DNA from 2 places in the Streptacidiphilus monticola genome. Region 1 is predicted to be linked to the other one. Evidence: riboswitches for the same ligand, from Rfam matches in the RefSeq annotation. Region 1 holds a riboswitch; the other holds the start of a gene.
What was found. A riboswitch is a leader RNA that binds a small molecule or an ion and turns the genes downstream of it on or off. The one in region 1 is predicted to bind cyclic di-AMP.
Positions count from the first base shown of each region.

Region 2: another riboswitch for cyclic di-AMP. It lies ahead of ACFP3V_RS01855 (C40 family peptidase); the one in region 1 lies ahead of ACFP3V_RS04245 (C40 family peptidase).

Region 1 is NZ_JBHSQJ010000012.1:35,683-48,961, reverse strand. Features, by position in the region: gene ACFP3V_RS04255 (hypothetical protein) at 108-1,379, opposite strand; gene ACFP3V_RS04250 (C40 family peptidase) at 1,376-2,425, opposite strand; gene ACFP3V_RS04245 (C40 family peptidase) at 2,635-3,651, opposite strand; cyclic di-AMP (ydaO/yuaA leader) riboswitch at 3,662-3,808, opposite strand; gene ACFP3V_RS04240 (C40 family peptidase) at 4,112-5,152, opposite strand; gene ACFP3V_RS04235 (NYN domain-containing protein) at 5,321-6,712, opposite strand; gene ACFP3V_RS04230 (hypothetical protein) at 6,769-7,035, opposite strand; gene ACFP3V_RS04225 (rhomboid family intramembrane serine protease) at 7,194-7,970, shown strand; gene ACFP3V_RS04220 (Lrp/AsnC family transcriptional regulator) at 7,967-8,248, shown strand; gene qcrB (cytochrome bc1 complex cytochrome b subunit) at 8,470-10,122, opposite strand; gene qcrA (cytochrome bc1 complex Rieske iron-sulfur subunit) at 10,119-11,186, opposite strand; gene qcrC (cytochrome bc1 complex diheme cytochrome c subunit) at 11,183-11,986, opposite strand; gene ctaE (aa3-type cytochrome oxidase subunit III) at 12,053-12,673, opposite strand; gene ACFP3V_RS04195 (hypothetical protein) at 12,878-13,279, shown strand, end outside.
Region 2 is NZ_JBHSQJ010000006.1:71,469-74,618, forward strand. Features, by position in the region: gene ACFP3V_RS01850 (HAD family acid phosphatase) at 25-828, opposite strand; cyclic di-AMP (ydaO/yuaA leader) riboswitch at 1,294-1,455, shown strand; gene ACFP3V_RS01855 (C40 family peptidase) at 1,460-1,933, shown strand; gene ACFP3V_RS01860 (Gfo/Idh/MocA family protein) at 1,957-2,952, opposite strand.

The DNA.
Region 1 (13,279 bases):
CGGGCCAGCGTGATGCCCCTGCGGCTCCGCCGCGCGGGCCCGTGTCCGTCTCCCACCCTCGGCCAGGCCAGGGCGGGCGTGGGCCTGACGGAACTGCCGGGTAGGCGCTAGCGGAAGGCTGCCAGCAGGTCCTGGTGGCACAGGTCGGCGAAGGCCTGCGGCGTGGTCCGCAGGATGTCCGCGCAGGCGCGGTCGAGGTCGGTGCGGGAGACGGCCGCATAGAAGGCGACCAGGGCCGGCTCGCCCCAGCGGTGCACCAGGGTCCGGCACGCCATCCAGCTGCGCTGGTAGGCCACCGGCAGGTCGGTCGCCGTGGCGTCGAAGTCCGCGTCCGCCGGGAGCGAGGACGGCACCGTGGCGGCCGACTCCGCCAGCTCGGGGGCGAGTTGACGGGGCGTCCGGCCGGTGGCGCGGTAGGCGGTCCACTCGGCCACGCCCTCGGACAGCCAGCGGGGCGTCCAGGACTGCGTCTGCGTGCGGGTGGCCACATGGGTCGTCTCGTGGGTGAGCACCGCGGACCGGCCCAGGGCGTTGAGGCCGTCCCAGACCTGCGGGTTGAGCGTGATCCGTTCCGTGCGCCGGGCGTCCGCCGCGCCCAGCTCGCCGGTGGTGACGGCGGCCAGCGCGGACACCGCGGCGGGGCTGGTGCCGAGCAGGGACGCGAACTGGTCCAGGGCCAGTGGGGCCAGCACCACCGTGCGCTGTCCCCACGCCCGGCCCCACAGCGCGGACACGGCGGCCACGGCCCGGTCCGCCTCGGCTGCCAGCGCGGCCAGCTCCGAGGGGGTCCGCTGCAGGCCGAGCACCAGGGCCTGACGGCCCGCGGCAGCGCCGGCCGGCCCCAGGTCCCAGAGCAGGGTGTCCCCCGCCGGGGAGTCCGGGCGGCCGCCCCAGCGCCAGCCCGCGGCGGTCTGCTCCAGCACCGCGTAGGCCCGGGCGGTGACCGGCGCGGCGTCGAAACCCCGCAACCGGTAGGCGAGTTCGAGCGTGGCGGCGATCCGCCGTCGGCTGCCCACGGCCGCCGGCAGCGGGAACGCGCCGGTGCTGACGAGCCGCCAGTGCCACGACGCCAGCGGTACCTCGGCCAGGTTCCGCAGCAGCGCAGTGTCCTGCTCCGCCGCCGAGGCGAGCGAGGTGCCGCGAAGCGCGGCGGCGTCCCGGGCCAGCACCGCGGCGGAACGCCGGTCGAGCAGCGCCTGCACGGCGGCGTCGGGGTCGGCCACCGCCCGCGGCTCGCCCTTCGCGCGCCACAGGGCCGTCCCGGCCAGCGTCGCCGCGACCAGGGAACCGCCCACCGCGAGCACCCGCCGCCGGGTCACGCCCAGTCCTGGTTCCGCCTCCGGTGCCGCGGCTATGCCGGGTTCGTCGGTTCCGCTCACACCCGCACCACCGTGTTCACCGGCATGTCGCGGACCGACTCGTAGCGGACCCTGGCGCCCGGATAGGGGGCGTGGATGACCATGCCGTTGCCGGCGTACATGCCGACGTGGTGCATGTCTCCGTAGAAGATCACGAGGTCTCCGGGGCGGGCCTGGCTGAGCGGTACGCGGCGGCCGGCCGAGGCCTGGCCCGCCGCCGTGCGCGGCAGGGTGACCCCGGCTTGCTGCCAGGACCAGTACATCAGGCCGGAGCAGTCGAAGGCGTGCGGACCGGTCGCCCCGTAGACATAGGGGCTGCCGAGCCGGCTCTCGGCGGCGCGCAGGGCAAGGCCGGCCCGGGCCGACGCCGGGACGTCCAGCAGGCCGGAGAGCGCCTGCTGCGCCAGCGACTGGGCCGCGGCCGCCTGCTCCTCCTCCTGCTGCTGGATCTGGGCCCGTTGAGGGGCCGTCAGGGAGCCGAGCAGCGCCTGGGCACGGCCCAGCCGGCGCTGGATCTCGGCCTTGGAGCCGGCGATGCGCTGCCGCAGCCGCTCCAGCTGGCGCAGCTGCGCCTCGGCCGCGGCCCGGTCGGCGTCGAGCCGGTGCTGTGCCTCCTCCAGCTGCCGCAGGTCCTGGGCGACCGCCCCGCCGGCCTGGTCCAGCATCGCGGCCTGACGCAGATAGTCCTCAGGGTGCGCGCTGAACGCGAGCCGGAGCACCGGGTCCATGTCGCCGGAGGCGTACTGGGCCGCGGCGACCGCGCCGACCGCCTGGGTCAGCTGGTTGATCTGCTCCTGCTCGGCAGCCACCCGCTGCTGCAACTCCGCGCTGCGGCGCTGGAGTTCGCGCTGCTGCTCCTGGGCTCCGTCGTACTGCTGCCCGGCCGCCTCCGCCTGCGCGTAGAGCGAGTCCACCTGCTGGCGCACCGTCCCGGCCCCGGACGGCCCGGGGGCCGCCGCGGCGGACTGCTGGGCGGCCAGCACGGCCGCCCCGGCCGCGACCACCGTGGCCGCGGCCCGCGACAGGGCCGTCGGCCCCGCGGGCCTGCTGCGTCGATGGGACGCCACGGGCGTCTCTCCCTCCGGCTGCGCTTGCTGTCCGGGGAGGGACGTTAGCGAGTCGGGATCAGCCAGTCCAAACCCTCCGACAAGCGAATTTTCACCCACGGATCGGACAAGTTGTCGGAGAGTCAGCTCTGCCAGCGGAGATGCCCGTCAACGCGTCGGGCCCGCCTCCCTCGCAAGGGGGCGGGCCCGTACGACCGTCCGAGGGACCGTCAGATGTGGCGCATGGCGTAGATGGAGCCGATGTACGACAGCTTCTCGTACTTGACGACGGTGCCGGTGTGCGGGGCGTGCAGCACCATGCCGTTGCCCGCGTACATGCCCACGTGCGAACCGCCGTTGAAGATGATGAGGTCGCCGACCTGCAGGTCCGCGGTCGAGGCGACGGCGGTGCCGACGCCGGCCTGCTCCTCCGAGGTGCGCGGCAGCGAGTAGCCGGCCTGCGCGTACGACCACTGCATCAGACCGGAGCAGTCGAAGGAGTTCGGGCCGGTCGCGCCGTAGACGTACGGGTCGCCCAGGCGGGTCTGCGCCGCGGAGAAGGCGGCGGCCTCGATCGAGTCACCGGGCTTGGCGTTGCCCAGGTTGGCCGAGGAGGTGGAGATGGTGCCCGAGCCGACGACGATCTGGCGCTGCGCGGCGGTCATCGAGGCGAGCAGCGCCTTGGCGGCGGCCAGCTTCTTCTGCACCGAGGCCTTGCTGGCGGCCAACTGCTTGTTGGTGGCGTCGAGCTGCTTGAGCTTCGCCTCGGCCTCGGCCTTCTCCTTGTTGAGCAGGTTCTCCTGCTCCTGCAGCGTGCTCAGCGCCTGCGCCTGGTCCTGGGTGACCTGGCCGAGCGCGGTGGCCTTGGCGAGGTACTCGGACGGGTCCGAGGAGAGCATCAGCTGCACCGTCGGGTCGATCGACCCGTTGGCGTACTGGGCGCTGGCCACCTGGCCGAGCGCGGCGACCTGGTCGTTGACGGCGGCCTGCTGGCGCGCGACCTGGTCCTGGAGGTTGCCGACCTGCTTCTGCAGGGCCTGCATCTGCTCGTGGGCGGCGTCGTACTTCTCGACGGCCTGATCGGTCTCGGTGTTGAGCTTCTCGATCTGCGCCTTGAGCTGCGCGGTGGTCGGCTTCGGCGCGGCCTGGGCGGACTGGGCCGAGATCGCGACGGCGGTCGCGGCGGCAGCGGTCAGCACGGATATGCGCGCGCGGTTCGGAGACTTGGGGCGACGATGGGACGCCACGAAGGCGAGCTCCTTCTTCCTACGGCCGCCTACCGGGTGAGCTGACGGGTTCGGGCTGGAAGACTGCCCTACGACGCCTCACCGGCGAGCCGGTCCGGCGTCGATTCACCCCGAGGAAGGTGGTTCCCCGGCTCCGATCCCTCGGCATCCCCTGTGGAGTGCACCCGCTCCTGCGGGACCGCAACACCCCTGCCGCGTCGTCGGACTCGACGGTAACCCCCGCTGTCACCCGGGTTGGGTGATCGATTCGGCGGTGGTTCGAGCGATGACACTAGTGACCGAACCGTGATCCGTTCAAATCCTTGCCGGAAAAAAATCGTGTGACTTCTGAGGCACCGTCAGTTCGTGGACCCTGGGTGACCGTTCGATGACGAGAAGCCTAGGACACGCTCGGGCAGAACGGACATCTCACCTGATCCTGCGTCACCTCCGTGACACAGGTCACACTCGTGTCGGGGCGTCAGATCCGGCGGATGGCGACGATCCGCCCGAAGTAGCTGAGCGGCTGTATGGACACGGTGTAGCCGTACTCCGGGGCGTTCAGCAGCATGCCGTTGCCGGCGTAGAGGCCGACGTGGCCGCCGTTCTCGTTCACGATGATGTCGCCCACCTTCGCGTCGGCGAGCGACGGCACGGCCGTGCCCACCGACTCCAACGCGTAGGAGGAGTGCGGCAAGGAGACCCCGGCCTGGGCGTAGGCCCACATCACCAGGCCCGAGCAGTCGAACGCGTTGGGACCGGACGCGCCGTAGGAGTAGGGCGCGACGCCCACCTTGCTCATCGCCGCCTGCATCGCCGTCTGCGCGGCCGCCGAAATGCCGGACAGGTTGATGTCCTTGACGCTTCCGGTGCCCTGCGCCTTCACCGTGCCGTAGTTGTACCCGGCCCCCGCCTGGGCCCGCTGCGCCGGGCTCAGCTGGGCCAGCACGGACTGCGCGTGGCGCAGCTTCGCCTGGGCGGAGTTCTTGATCCCGCGCATCTGGTCGAGCAGCTTCTGCTCGGCCGCGAGCACCCCCGCCGCCTCCTGCTTCTCCCGCTGCAGCAGCTGCTGCTGCTCCACGAGTTGGGCCAGCTGGTCCGCCTGCGCCTGGGTCACCTGGTCCTGCGCGACGGCCCGCTGCAGGTAGCCCTGCGGGTCGGAGGAGAGCATCAACTGGACGGTCGGGTCGATGGCGCCCTCGGCGTACTGCGAGGAGGCGACCTGCCCGAGGCCCTCCAACTCCTGGTTCACCACGGCCTGCTGGCGGGCGATCTCGTCCTGGAGCAGGCTCACCTTGTGCTGGAGCGCCTGCTGCTGCTCCTTGGCGTTGTTGTACTTCTCCGTCGCGGCGGCGGCGTCCCGCCGGTCCGCGTCCACCTCGGACTTGGCCTGCTTCACCGTCAGCTTGGGGTCCGCGTGGGCGGCGGTCTGCGCGGACAGCGCGACCGCGGTCGCCGCGGCGGCGGTGAGCACGGAGATCCGCGCCCGGCTGGGCTGCTTGGGACGGCGGTGAGAGGCCACGGTCGATCCGCTTCTTTTGGACGGCGCAGAGAAGGTGAAGATCGAACGCGAGCTTAGTGCCGAACCCGTGTTCCCGTCTCCCCCAAGTGCCCTCTCCAACCCCACTTTTAACAACGATTCAGTCACCAGCACCGGGGGCGCGAGGAACTGCGCGCCCCCGGTACTGACTCAAGGTCGGGTCACGAGTTGGCGCAGCAGCATGGTGGAGGGGAGCGGCCGCGCCCCCGCGGCCTTCACGCCGTCGGCGACCTCGCGGTCCGTGGAGACGACCACCACCGGGCGGCCCTCGGGCTCCGCCCGGACCAGCCGGCGGATCAGCTCGTCCGCCGTCTCCCCGCTCCGCGAGAACAGCACGCGGACCCCCCGGGGCGGCGGGGCCATCGGGATGGGGCCGTCCAGGTCCTGCCCGTCGAAGACGCAGGTGACCTCCGCGCCCGACTGCGCGGCCAGCATCCCCAGCCCACGCAGCAGTTGGGCCCGCTGCTTGTCCAGCGGCAGCGTCGGCCAGCCCGTCTTGGTCACGTTGTATCCGTCCACCACCAGGTGCACCTGGGGCAGTTGCAGCAGCTGCCGCAGCAGCGCCGGGTCGTCGCCCTCCAGGCCCCTGCGGGCCACGTCGTGCGGCGACGCCGCGCTCGGCGTCACCGCGTCCACCGCGTCCGCGGGGCGCGACGTCAGCGGCGGCAGCCCGAGCTCGCGCTGGAGTCCCTGGGCGCCCTGCACGACGACGTCCAGCAGCAGCCGCAGCCGCATGTCCTCCGCGCTGCGGCCCTCCCGGGCGGCCCGGCGGGACGCCTCCAGCGCCGACTCCAGCTCCGTGACCCGGTGCCGCAGCCGACGCAACTCCGCGTCCGCCGCGGCGCGTCCGGGCGCCGCCGCGGCCGACTGGGCGTCAAGTTCCGCGCGCGCCTTGCGGGCGGCCGCCTCCGCGCGCTTGGTGTCCGCCTCCAGGCTGCGCAGCCGCCGCTGCGCCTGGTCGCGCTCGTGGCGTGCCTCCTCCAGCTCCGCGCGGGCCCGCTCGGCGTCCGCGCGCGAGGAGGCGCGCAGCGCCGACAGTTCCGCCTGCGCCTTCTCCAGCAGCCGGGCGTTCTCCGCCGCCTGGCTCTCGTGTTCGGCGCGTTCGACCTCCTCGCCGACCTCCTCGACGAGCCGGGTCCAGCCGGCGGGGCGCAGCAGGTACGCGGCGGCCGCGACGTCCTGCGGGTCCGCCGCGGCCGGGACGGCGCCGTGGTCCAGCGCCTCGGCCAGATCGGGCTGGCCCAACCGGACGCGTTCGGCGACCTTGAGCCGGAACGCGGTCTCCGTCTCCAGCGCGGCCGCGATGGCGGTCGCGCCGCGCTTGACCCGGGCGTCCCGGGTGAACTTCACATAGGGGCGCAGCCTGGCGGGCAGTTCGGTCGGGCCGAGCCCGGACAGCGCGTCGGCGGCGATGCCGACGACGCGCCGGCGGACCCCTTCCGGCAGGGGGCGTTCGAGCTGCTCCCGGGCGGCAGGGGCCGCGTCGGCCTCCGGGACGGTCCCAGCGGCCGTCGCCGTGTCCGAACGTTCCTGCTCCACCACGTGTCCGCGCTCTCTGTGAGATACCCCCGAACCGTCATTGTCCCGCGTGCGCGGGACTACTCGCGCTCCGCCTGCGCGGCGGCCTCGGCCTCGGCCCCGGGCCGGTCCACCAGCTCCACCTGGTCCACCGCGTTGCACCAGCGGCAGCGCACCGACTCGACCGTCTCGGCCAGCACCTCGCGCTCCTCGACCTTGGCGTCCCCGGCCAGGTCCAGGTGGACGAACTCGACCACCCGGGAGGACTTGGTGACGTCGAAGCGGGTCAGATTGCCGCACAGCGTGCAGCGCCAGCGGGTCGTCTCGGTGGGCAGGGGGACGGCCACGGTGGGTCCTCTCGGTAGTTCCGTGCTGCAAGGCCGCGGCACGGGCGGGCTCCGGTGCTACCCGGAAACCCTATGGCCTCCCCACTGCCCACCCGAAACGTCCCCCACACGCCCCCTGGCGAAGTGTCAGATTCATCCCGTCAAGGAATGCTTTGTTCATGTCCCGACTCCCCCGGCCCTCTCCCTACCTGCCCGTCATGACCTACGCGCTGATCCTCATCTGCGTCCTGGTCTTCCTGGCCGGGCCGGTCTCGGGGCTCGACCCCTTCTACGGCTCCGGCGCGGCCCGCGCCTGCGCGGCCGACGCCTACGTCCGGCACTGGGGGGTGGTCCCGGCGGAGCTGCTGAACAACCAGGCCCTGCCCTTCCACGCGGCCGCGGGCTGCCCGGCGGTCGGCGACTTCCCGAAGATCCCGGCCCTGTCCGTGCTCACGGCGATGTTCGTCCACGGCGGCTGGGTGCACCTGGCCGGGAACATGCTCTTCCTCTTCGTCTTCGGCGCGGCCCTGGAGGAGCGGCTGGGACCGCTCGCTTTCCTGCTGCTCTACGTGGCCCTCGGCTATCTCGCCACCTACGGCTACGCCCTCGTCGCGGCCGGAGGTCCCGGCGCCACGCAGACACTTGTCGGAGCGTCAGGTGCGATCGCCGGGGTGCTCGGCGCGTACCTGCGCGTCTTCCCCAAGGCCCGGGTGACCTCGCTGATCCCGATGCTGTTCTTCCTGCCGCTGCGGTTCCCCGCGTGGGTGGTGCTGGGCTTCTGGTTCGTCGTCCAGTGGGTCTCCATCGACGCCGCCGGCGAGGCGGTCCCCGGGGTCGCCTACGCGGCCCATCTGATCGGCTTCGCGGGCGGCTTCCTGTTCGCCTGGCTCTTCGCCTCCCGGCGCTACGCTGGGGCGTCAGCGCCGCCCGCGTCCATCCAGGAGAGTTCTTCGTGATCACCGCGATCGTGCTCATCAAGACCAGCGTCGACCGGATCCCCGAGATCGCCGAGACGATCGCGGCGCTGGACGCGGTGACGGAGGTGTACTCCGTCACCGGCACCTACGACCTGGTCGCGATGGTGCGCGTCCGCGCCCACGAGGACCTGGCGGACGTCATCCCGGGCCAGGTGAACAAGGTTCCCGGCGTCGAGTCCACGGAGACCCACATCGCCTTCCGCACCTACAGCCGCCACGACCTCGACGCCGCCTTCGCCCTCGGCCTCGACGACTAGCCCGCCCCCTCAAGGGCCGGGGAACTGCGCGACCAGCCCACCACCCGCGGAGGTCCGTCCCGCACATGGGGCCGGACCTCCCTGGGTGGTGTTTGCTCGCGCAGTTCCCCGCGCCCCCAGGCGGTTGCAACCTGACGACATGCCAAAGGCCCCGGCCCCAAGGGAACTTGGGGCGGGGGCCTTTACCGCTGTGGCGGCGGCTTCTGCAGATCGCAGATCAATCAGTGGTGGCCGTGGCCACTCGTGATCTCGGCGTGCTCCTCGGGCGTGGCCTTCGAGATCTGGCCGGCCTCGCCGAAGTACCCCTCGGAGAGCTTGGCGCGGATCTTCGTCGCGACACCGATCTTGGCCTTGACGCCGTTCTCGTCCACCGCCGGCGGCAGCTCCACCGGGGTGGCCTGCTCGTGCGCCGTGAGGCGGAACAGCTCCGACTGCGGCAGCTGCTCGTGGACCTCGATGAACTCACCGTGCGGCAGGCGCTTGATGGTTCCGGTCTCCCGGCCGTGCAGGACCTTGTCCTTGTCACGGCGCTGCAGACCCATGCACCAGCGCTTGGTGATCCAGAAGGCCAGCACCGGGCCGACGAAGAACAGCACCCGGCACGCCCAGGTGATGTCGTCGATCGACAGGTGCAGGTGCGTGGCGAACAGGTCGTTGCCACCACCCACGAGCAGGATGATGTACTCCGCCAGCCACGCGACACCCAGGCCGGTGCGCACCGGCTGGTTCCGCGGGCGGTCGAGGATGTGGTGCTCGCGCTTGTCCCCGGTGATCCACGCCTCCAGGAACGGGTAGAGCGCGATCACGACGAACATCAGGCCGAAGACGACCAGCGGGATGAACACGCCGAGCACCAGGGTGTGGCCCCAGAGTCGGATCTCCCAGCCCGGCATGATGCGGATCAGGCCCTCGGAGAAGCCCATGTACCAGTCGGGCTGAGCGTCCGTGGACACCTGGTCCGGGCGGTACGGGCCGTAGGCCCAGATCGGGTTGACCGAGGCGATCGCCGAGATCAGCGCGATGACGCCGAATACCAGGAAGAAGAAGCCACCGGCCTTGGCCATGTAGACCGGCATCAGCGGCATGCCGACGACGTTCTTCTCGCTGCGGCCGGGGCCCGCGAACTGGGTGTGCTTGTGGTAGAAGACCAGGATCAGGTGCGCCACCAGCAGACCCAGCATGATGCCGGGGATCAGCAGGATGTGGATGGTGTAGAAGCGCGGGATGATGTCGTGCCCGGGGAACTCGCCGCCGTACAGGAACATCTGCAGGTAGGTGCCGACGATCGGCACCGACAGGATCGCGCCCTCCATGAAGCGGATACCGGTACCGGACAGCAGGTCGTCCGGGAGCGAGTAGCCCATGAAGCCGTCGAACATGCCCAGGAAGAGCAGCAGGAAGCCGAACAGCCAGTTGATCTCACGGGGCTTGCGGAACGCGCCGGTGAAGAAGACGCGCATCATGTGCACGATCATCGCCGCGACGAAGACGATGGCCGCCCAGTGGTGGATCTGACGGATCAGCAGACCGCCGCGCACGTCGAAGCTGATGTTCAGCGCCGACTCGTACGCCTCGGACATGCGGATGCCCTGCAGCGGGGTGTAGGAGCCGTGGTAGACGACCTCACCCATGCTCGGGTTGAAGAACAGCGTCAGGTAGACGCCGGTCAGGATGATGATGATGAAGCTGTAGAGGCAGATCTCACCCAGCATGAAGGACCAGTGGTCCGGGAAGATCTTCCTCAGGTTGGACTTGGCCAGGTTGTAGATCCCGAGTCGGCCGTCGGCCCAGTCGGCGAGCTTCTCGCCGACGTGGCCCTGCTCGACTCCGGCCTCGCTGTGGCCGGTCTGATCGTGCGTCACGTCACTGCTCATTCGCTGCGCTCCCAGAAGCCGGGGCCGACCGGGGCGCTGAAGTCACCGAGGGCCTGCAGGTTGCCGTTGCCGTCGACGTTGATCGCGAGCTGCGGCAGCGGGTGGCCGGCGGGGCCGAAGATGACCCGCGCGCCGTCGGAGAGGTCGAAGGTCGACTGGTGGCACGGGCAGAGGACATGGTGCGTCTGCTGCTCGTACAGGGAGATCGGGCAACCCACGTGGGTGCAGATCTTCGAGAAGGCGAGCACCCCGTTGTAGCCCCAGTCCGCGGACCGCTTGTCCTTGATGTCCTCCGGCTGGAGGCGGACCAGCATGACCGCGTCCTTGGCGATGCGCTCCTGGAAGTCCTCGTCGTCCTCGCTCAGGTTCTCCGGCATGGCGAAGGTGAGCGAACCCACCTCGATGTCGGAGGCCTTGATCGGCTCGCCCGTGTTCATGTTCTTCAGGCGCATGCCCTTGACCCACGCGGTGTGGATCAGCTTCTTCTCCGGCAGCGGGCCGAGGTCGCGGAAGAGCACGACCGCGGAGAGCGGGAAGACGGCCATCGCACCGATCATGGTGTTGCGGATCAGCTTGCGGCGGCCGAAGCCGGACTCCTTGGCGCCCTGGCGGAAGTCCGCGAAGACCTGCTCCCGGACCGCGGGGGTGGCCTCGACCGGGTGGCGCTCGGAGATGTGCTCCTCGTCCGACATCAGCGTGCGGGCCCAGTGGACCGCGCCGGCGCCGATCGAGAAGAGGGACACGCCCAGGGAGATGCCCAGGCCGAAGTTCAGCTTGGAGACATCGCCGATGGGCCAGATGTAGACCGTGTTGGCGGACTGGGGCCCCGGCTTGAAGATGACGTAGCAGGCGATGAAGGCCACGGTGGCCAGCATCGACAGCACGAACCAGAGGGCGACCTGACGCTCGGCCCGCTTGGCGGCCCGTTCGTCGATGTCGGTCCGGCGGGGCTCGTGGGGCGGCAGGCCGGGGTCCGCGAACGCGCCGCCGTGTACGGCGACCGTCCCGTGCCCGCCTGCCGCCTCGGGCAGGTGTTCTTCAGACATGTTGTCCTGGCTCGTCATGACTTCTTGGCCTTGGGGGTGCGGGCGGCGATCCAGATGGCAACGCCGATCAGGGCGCCGAGCCCGAAGATCCAACCGAACAGCCCCTCGGAGACCGGGCCGATGGCACCCAGGGTCATTCCGCCGTAGCTGGGGTTGGTGTCCGAGTTCGTCGTGTGCGTGACGTACGCGATGATGTCCTTCTTCTGCTGCTCCGGCATGGTGGAGTCAGGGAAGGACGGCATGTTCTGAGGACCCGTCAGCATGGCCTCCCAGATGTGCTTTCCGCTCACCTTGGCCAGGCTCGGGGCGAACTTGCCCTCGCTCAGCGCGCCGCCGGCACCGGCGAAGTTGTGGCACTGGGCGCAGTTGGTACGGAACAGCTCGCCACCGCGGGAGACGTCGCCGCCCTGGGTCTGGGCCTCCGTCACCCGGGCCGGACCGGCGCCCAGCGTGGCGATGTAGTCGCCGAGCTGGTCGATCTGGGCCTGGGTGTAGATGACCTTCTTCTTCGGGACCTGGGCGCCCGGCTGCTGCGCGGGCATGCGGCCGGTACCGACCTGGAAGTCCACGGCGGCGGAACCGACGCCGACCAGCGACGGGCCGTCCTTGGTGCCCTCGCCGTTCAGGCCGTGGCAGCTGGCGCAGCCGACCTGGTAGAGCTTCTTGCCCTGCTCGACGGACAGCGACTGGCTGCTGTCAGCCTGTGCGCTGCCGGTCGGCGCGAAGGCGGCGTACAGCCCCCCGGTGGCCGCCAGCGCGAAGATGAGGACGACGAGCGCTGCCAGCGGGTGGCGCCGTCGTGCGGAGAGCTTTTTCACGGATAAACCCCGGTGTGAGGATCTGGAGCGTCTGGAGTCTGGTAGACCGTCAGGACGGTCCGACCCTTACTTGATCAGATAGATGGTCGCGAACAGACCGATCCAGACCACGTCGACGAAGTGCCAGTAGTACGACACGACGATCGCCGCGGTGGCCTGCTCGTGCGTGAAGCGCTTGGCCGCGTAGGTCCGTCCCAGGACCAGCAGGAACGCGATCAGACCGCCCGTCACGTGGAGGCCGTGGAAGCCGGTGGTCAGGTAGAAGACCGAGCCGTACGGGGAGGAGGAGAGGGACAGGCCGTCCTTCTTCACCAGCTCCGTGTACTCGTAGATCTGACCGCCGATGAACATCGCACCCATGATGAAGGTGACGATGAACCAGGCCCGGAGCTTCTTCACGTCGCCGCGCTCGGCGGCGAACACACCCATCTGGCAGGTGAACGAGGAGAGCACCAGGATCGTGGTGTTGACCGAGGAGAACGGCACGTTGAGTGCGTGGTTCTGCTCGTGCCAGAAGTCGACGCCGGTCACCGACCGGATCGTGAAGTACATCGCGAAGAGGGCAGCGAAGAACATCAGCTCGGAACTCAGCCAGACGATGGTTCCGACGCTGGTGAGGTTCGGCCGGTTGACCGAACCGTGTGCGTGCCCGGTTTCTACTGCAGTTGCTGTCGCCACGACCGACATTATGTCGGTCGCTTATTCCGTCTTGACGGCGGGGGGTGTGCGTCGGTGTGTCCGGGTCCTGACGTACCCTCGAAAAGGTGATCCTCGGCCGCTGAGCGGCCTTGCCGCGCACGACTTCTGTCGGTGCGTGAGGTTCGGGAGTAGAGTCCGCGACGAGCACGAAGAAGTGGTCCCGATCACCCGACCCAGGGGGTTGTGTCTGCGATGGCACTGCGCGTCCTCGTCTACAGCGACGACCGGAACACCCGCGAGCAGGTCCGGCTGGCCCTCGGCCGCCGCCCGGCCCAGGACCTCCCCGAGATCGAGTACCTCGAGTGCGCGACGGCCCCGGCGGTGGTCCGCGCCGTGGACGCGCACGCGAAGGGCGCCAAGCGGATCGACCTTCTGGTGCTCGACGGCGAAGCGGTGCCCCTCGGCGGGATGGGCCTGGCCCGGCAGCTGAAGGACGAGGTCTACCACTGCCCTCCGGTGCTGGTCCTGGTGGCCCGCCCGCAGGACGCCTGGCTCGCCACCTGGTCCCGGGCCGACGCCGCGGTGGCCGCCCCGGTGGACCCGGTCGCCCTGGCTGAGACGGCGACGACGCTGCTGCGTTCCGCCCATCTCGCC
Region 2 (3,150 bases), on a different contig from region 1:
GGGGCCCGCGCCCCGGGGGGCAGCTCAGGGGAGGAAGTACATGGGGTTCGGGAGCTTGTAGGTCTGCTCGGAGTAGCCGCCGTTCAGGTCGCTGAACTGGTCGCCGAAGTTGGCCGTGATCGTGTACCCCAGGGCCTCCAGATGGGCGCGCGTCCCGGACTTGTAGTCCACCGTCGAGCACGTCCACGTCGTCGGCGTGGCGCAGTTGCTCAGGTACGCCGGCGGGTTGGCCTTGTTCTTCAGGAACAGGTGGGCGTCGTCCGCATCGGGGAAGCCCTGGGACGACAGCTGCCGCACCGTGTCCGCCCGCTGCGACTCCGGGCGACCGGTGATGTAGAAGACCGTGTAGCCCTGCGCCTTGGCCCAGTTGGCCAGGTCGTTCATGCCGAAGACCGCGGGGAAGTTCTTCGTCGCGATGTACTGCGCGTTGCTGGCCGCGTTGTAGACGAAGGTCGTCTCCAGCTCGTAGTTGTAGGTGGACAGCGCGGTGTCGTCCACGTCCAGCACGATGGCGCGCCTGCCGCTGTGGTCGTGCTTGATCTTCTGCGCCAGGTACTTCTCGGCCTTGGCCTCTATGCCGTACACCTGGATCGCGTAGTTGCTGCTCGACGAGGCCCAGTGCTCGCCGTTGGCGTCCACGGTGTCGCCGTAGTACGCCTTGATCTGGTTGACCTCGTCGGTCATGTTGGTGATCTGCTTGTCGCTGGTCGGCGCCGAGGTGTCGGCGAGGGCGAGCCCTCCGCCGGCCACCACTGCCCCGGCGGCGACGCCCACCGCCAGGGTGGCGAACGTGCGCGAGTGGTTCTTGAAGGTCCGTGCGAGCGTCAAGACTGGCTCCTTCAGCCACGGAGGCATCGGTAAGGCGATACGGAGGTAGTTCTTACCGTCCTCGGGGCGCCCTTGTCTATGCGCGTTGACAAACCTGAGCCCTTCGCGCCAGGTCCGTGCGCCGCCCCCTCGGCCGCCGCGTCCCGGCGTGTCGCGACGATGGCGGACCCGGGTGGTGGAACTTCCCGGGCGTCATCCGAATTGGCGTGAGTTCTCTCACAATTCCTTGGAAAAACCGCATGTCAGCGCGGTCGCAGCCGCCTCGGGGAGAATTTTTCGAAGGCGTCTCCGAATACGCCGATCGGGCGCAGATCGCCGTTCAAACCGGGCGTGACAAGCCTCACAACGGGCCTTCAAAACGTGAGATCTTCCTGAAGATGTGCCAATACTGACGGCCGAACAGCAAGCCCCCGCTGAAGTGGCGGGGCGGTCCGGGCGGACGCCGAGTCTCGCCACCGTCCGGGCGCCAGGTGCTCACCCACCTGACAGGCGAGAGCGGGAGACCCAGGCAGGACGGGGCGCGGTCGGTACCAGCGCTCCTTGGGGTGAAGCCACAGCCGTGGCCGGGCAACTTTCGGAGCCCGAACCCGACAGGATCAACTTTCGCAGGCGGTTCCGGAAGGGCTCTCACATGTCCTCGTCCTCTGTGGCCCCTCGTTCGCATGCCCGCCTCCGGGTCGGCGTGACTTCGGCGGTCGCCGCCGGAGCCGTTCTCGGCGGCGTCGTCCTCTCCTCCCAGGCGCAGGCCGCCACCCCGACGTACGGCGCCAAGGCCATCAAGGTGGCGGCCGCCAAGAAGGGCGCTCCCTACCGCTGGGGCGCGGTCGGCCCGACCCGGTTCGACTGCTCCGGCCTGACGCTCTACAGCTTCAAGAAGGTGGGCAAGTCCCTCCCGCGCACCGCGCAGCAGCAGTACAGCAAGGTCCGGCACATCTCCGCGAGCCAGCGGCAGGTCGGCGACCTGGTCTTCTTCCACAGCGGCTCGCACGTCTACCACGTGGGCATCTACGCCGGCGCGGGCAAGATCTGGCACGCGCCGCACACCGGCGCGGTGGTCCGCCTGGAGCGGATCTGGACCAAGTCGGTCTGGTACGGCCGGGCCTGACGTCCCGTCGCCGCCGCCCCGGCTCACTCGCCGGGGTAGCGGACCCCGATCTGCGCCCGGGCGGCGTCCAGGACGGCCATCACGTCCAGGGTGTCCTGCCGGCTCACCGACGGACTCTCCAGCAGTCCCGCGCGCAGGCAGCGCATGACCTCCTCGGCCTCGTGGACGTAGCCGCGTCCGCGCCGGGGCAGTTCGACGGTCTCCCCCGCCGTCGGGTCGCCGTCGGCGCGGTACCAGGTGAACCGGTCCGCGCGGAAGAAGGGCGAGGGGACCTCGATACGCCCGAGGTCCCCGGCGACCACCGCGCGGACCGGCGATCCTGCGGTGATCCCGCAGGACAGCGCCGCCAGCGCGCCGTCCTCCCAGCCGAGGAGCAGCCCCGTGGTGGCGTCCACGCCCTCCGGGGTGAGCGTGGCCCGGGCGGTCACCTGCGCGGGCTTGCCCAGCATCATGTGGGCGAAGGTCACCGGGTAGACGCCGAGGTCCAGCAGCGCCCCGCCGCCCAGCTCGGGGTTGCGCATCCGGTGCTCGGGGGCGAAGGGGCCGGGCACCCCGAAGTCGGCCTGGACCAGCGCGACCTGGCCCACCGCACCGTCGGCCACGAGCTCGGCGACCCGGCGCGCGACCGGGTTGCAGCGCATCCACATGGCTTCCATCAGGAAGACGCCCTGCTTGTGCGCCAGGTCGAACAGCGCCTCGGCGTCCTGGAGGTTGAGCGTGAACGGCTTCTCGCACAGCACCGCCTTGCCCGCGGACAGCAGCAGCGCGCTCGCCGCGTAGTGCGCGTTGTGCGGGGTGGCCACGTAGACGACGTCCACCTCGGGGTCCTCCGCGAGGGCGGCCCAGGTGCCGTAGGCGCGCGGGACGCCGAACCGGGCGGCGAACGAGTCCGCCGCCGCCTGGGTCCGGGAGGCGACGGCCACCAGTTCGGCGTCGGGCAGCAGTTGCAGGTCGGCGGCGAACTCGGCGGCGATGCCGCCGGTCGCGAGGATGCCCCAGCGGATCTTCTCGGTGCTCATGGGCGCCATCCCACCCCCCGATCCGAAGAAGCGTCAACCCCGGGCGGCGGAACCGGAATTCGCCCGGATTCCGGAAACCTGGTTCGGACGTGTGCGGTGCAGCGGACCCGTCCGGCAATCCGGAACCGGCCGGGGTGATTCCCTGGAATAGCCGGTCGGCCGAATTCGCCGCACCGTGCGTCCGGTTCTTCCGGAGCA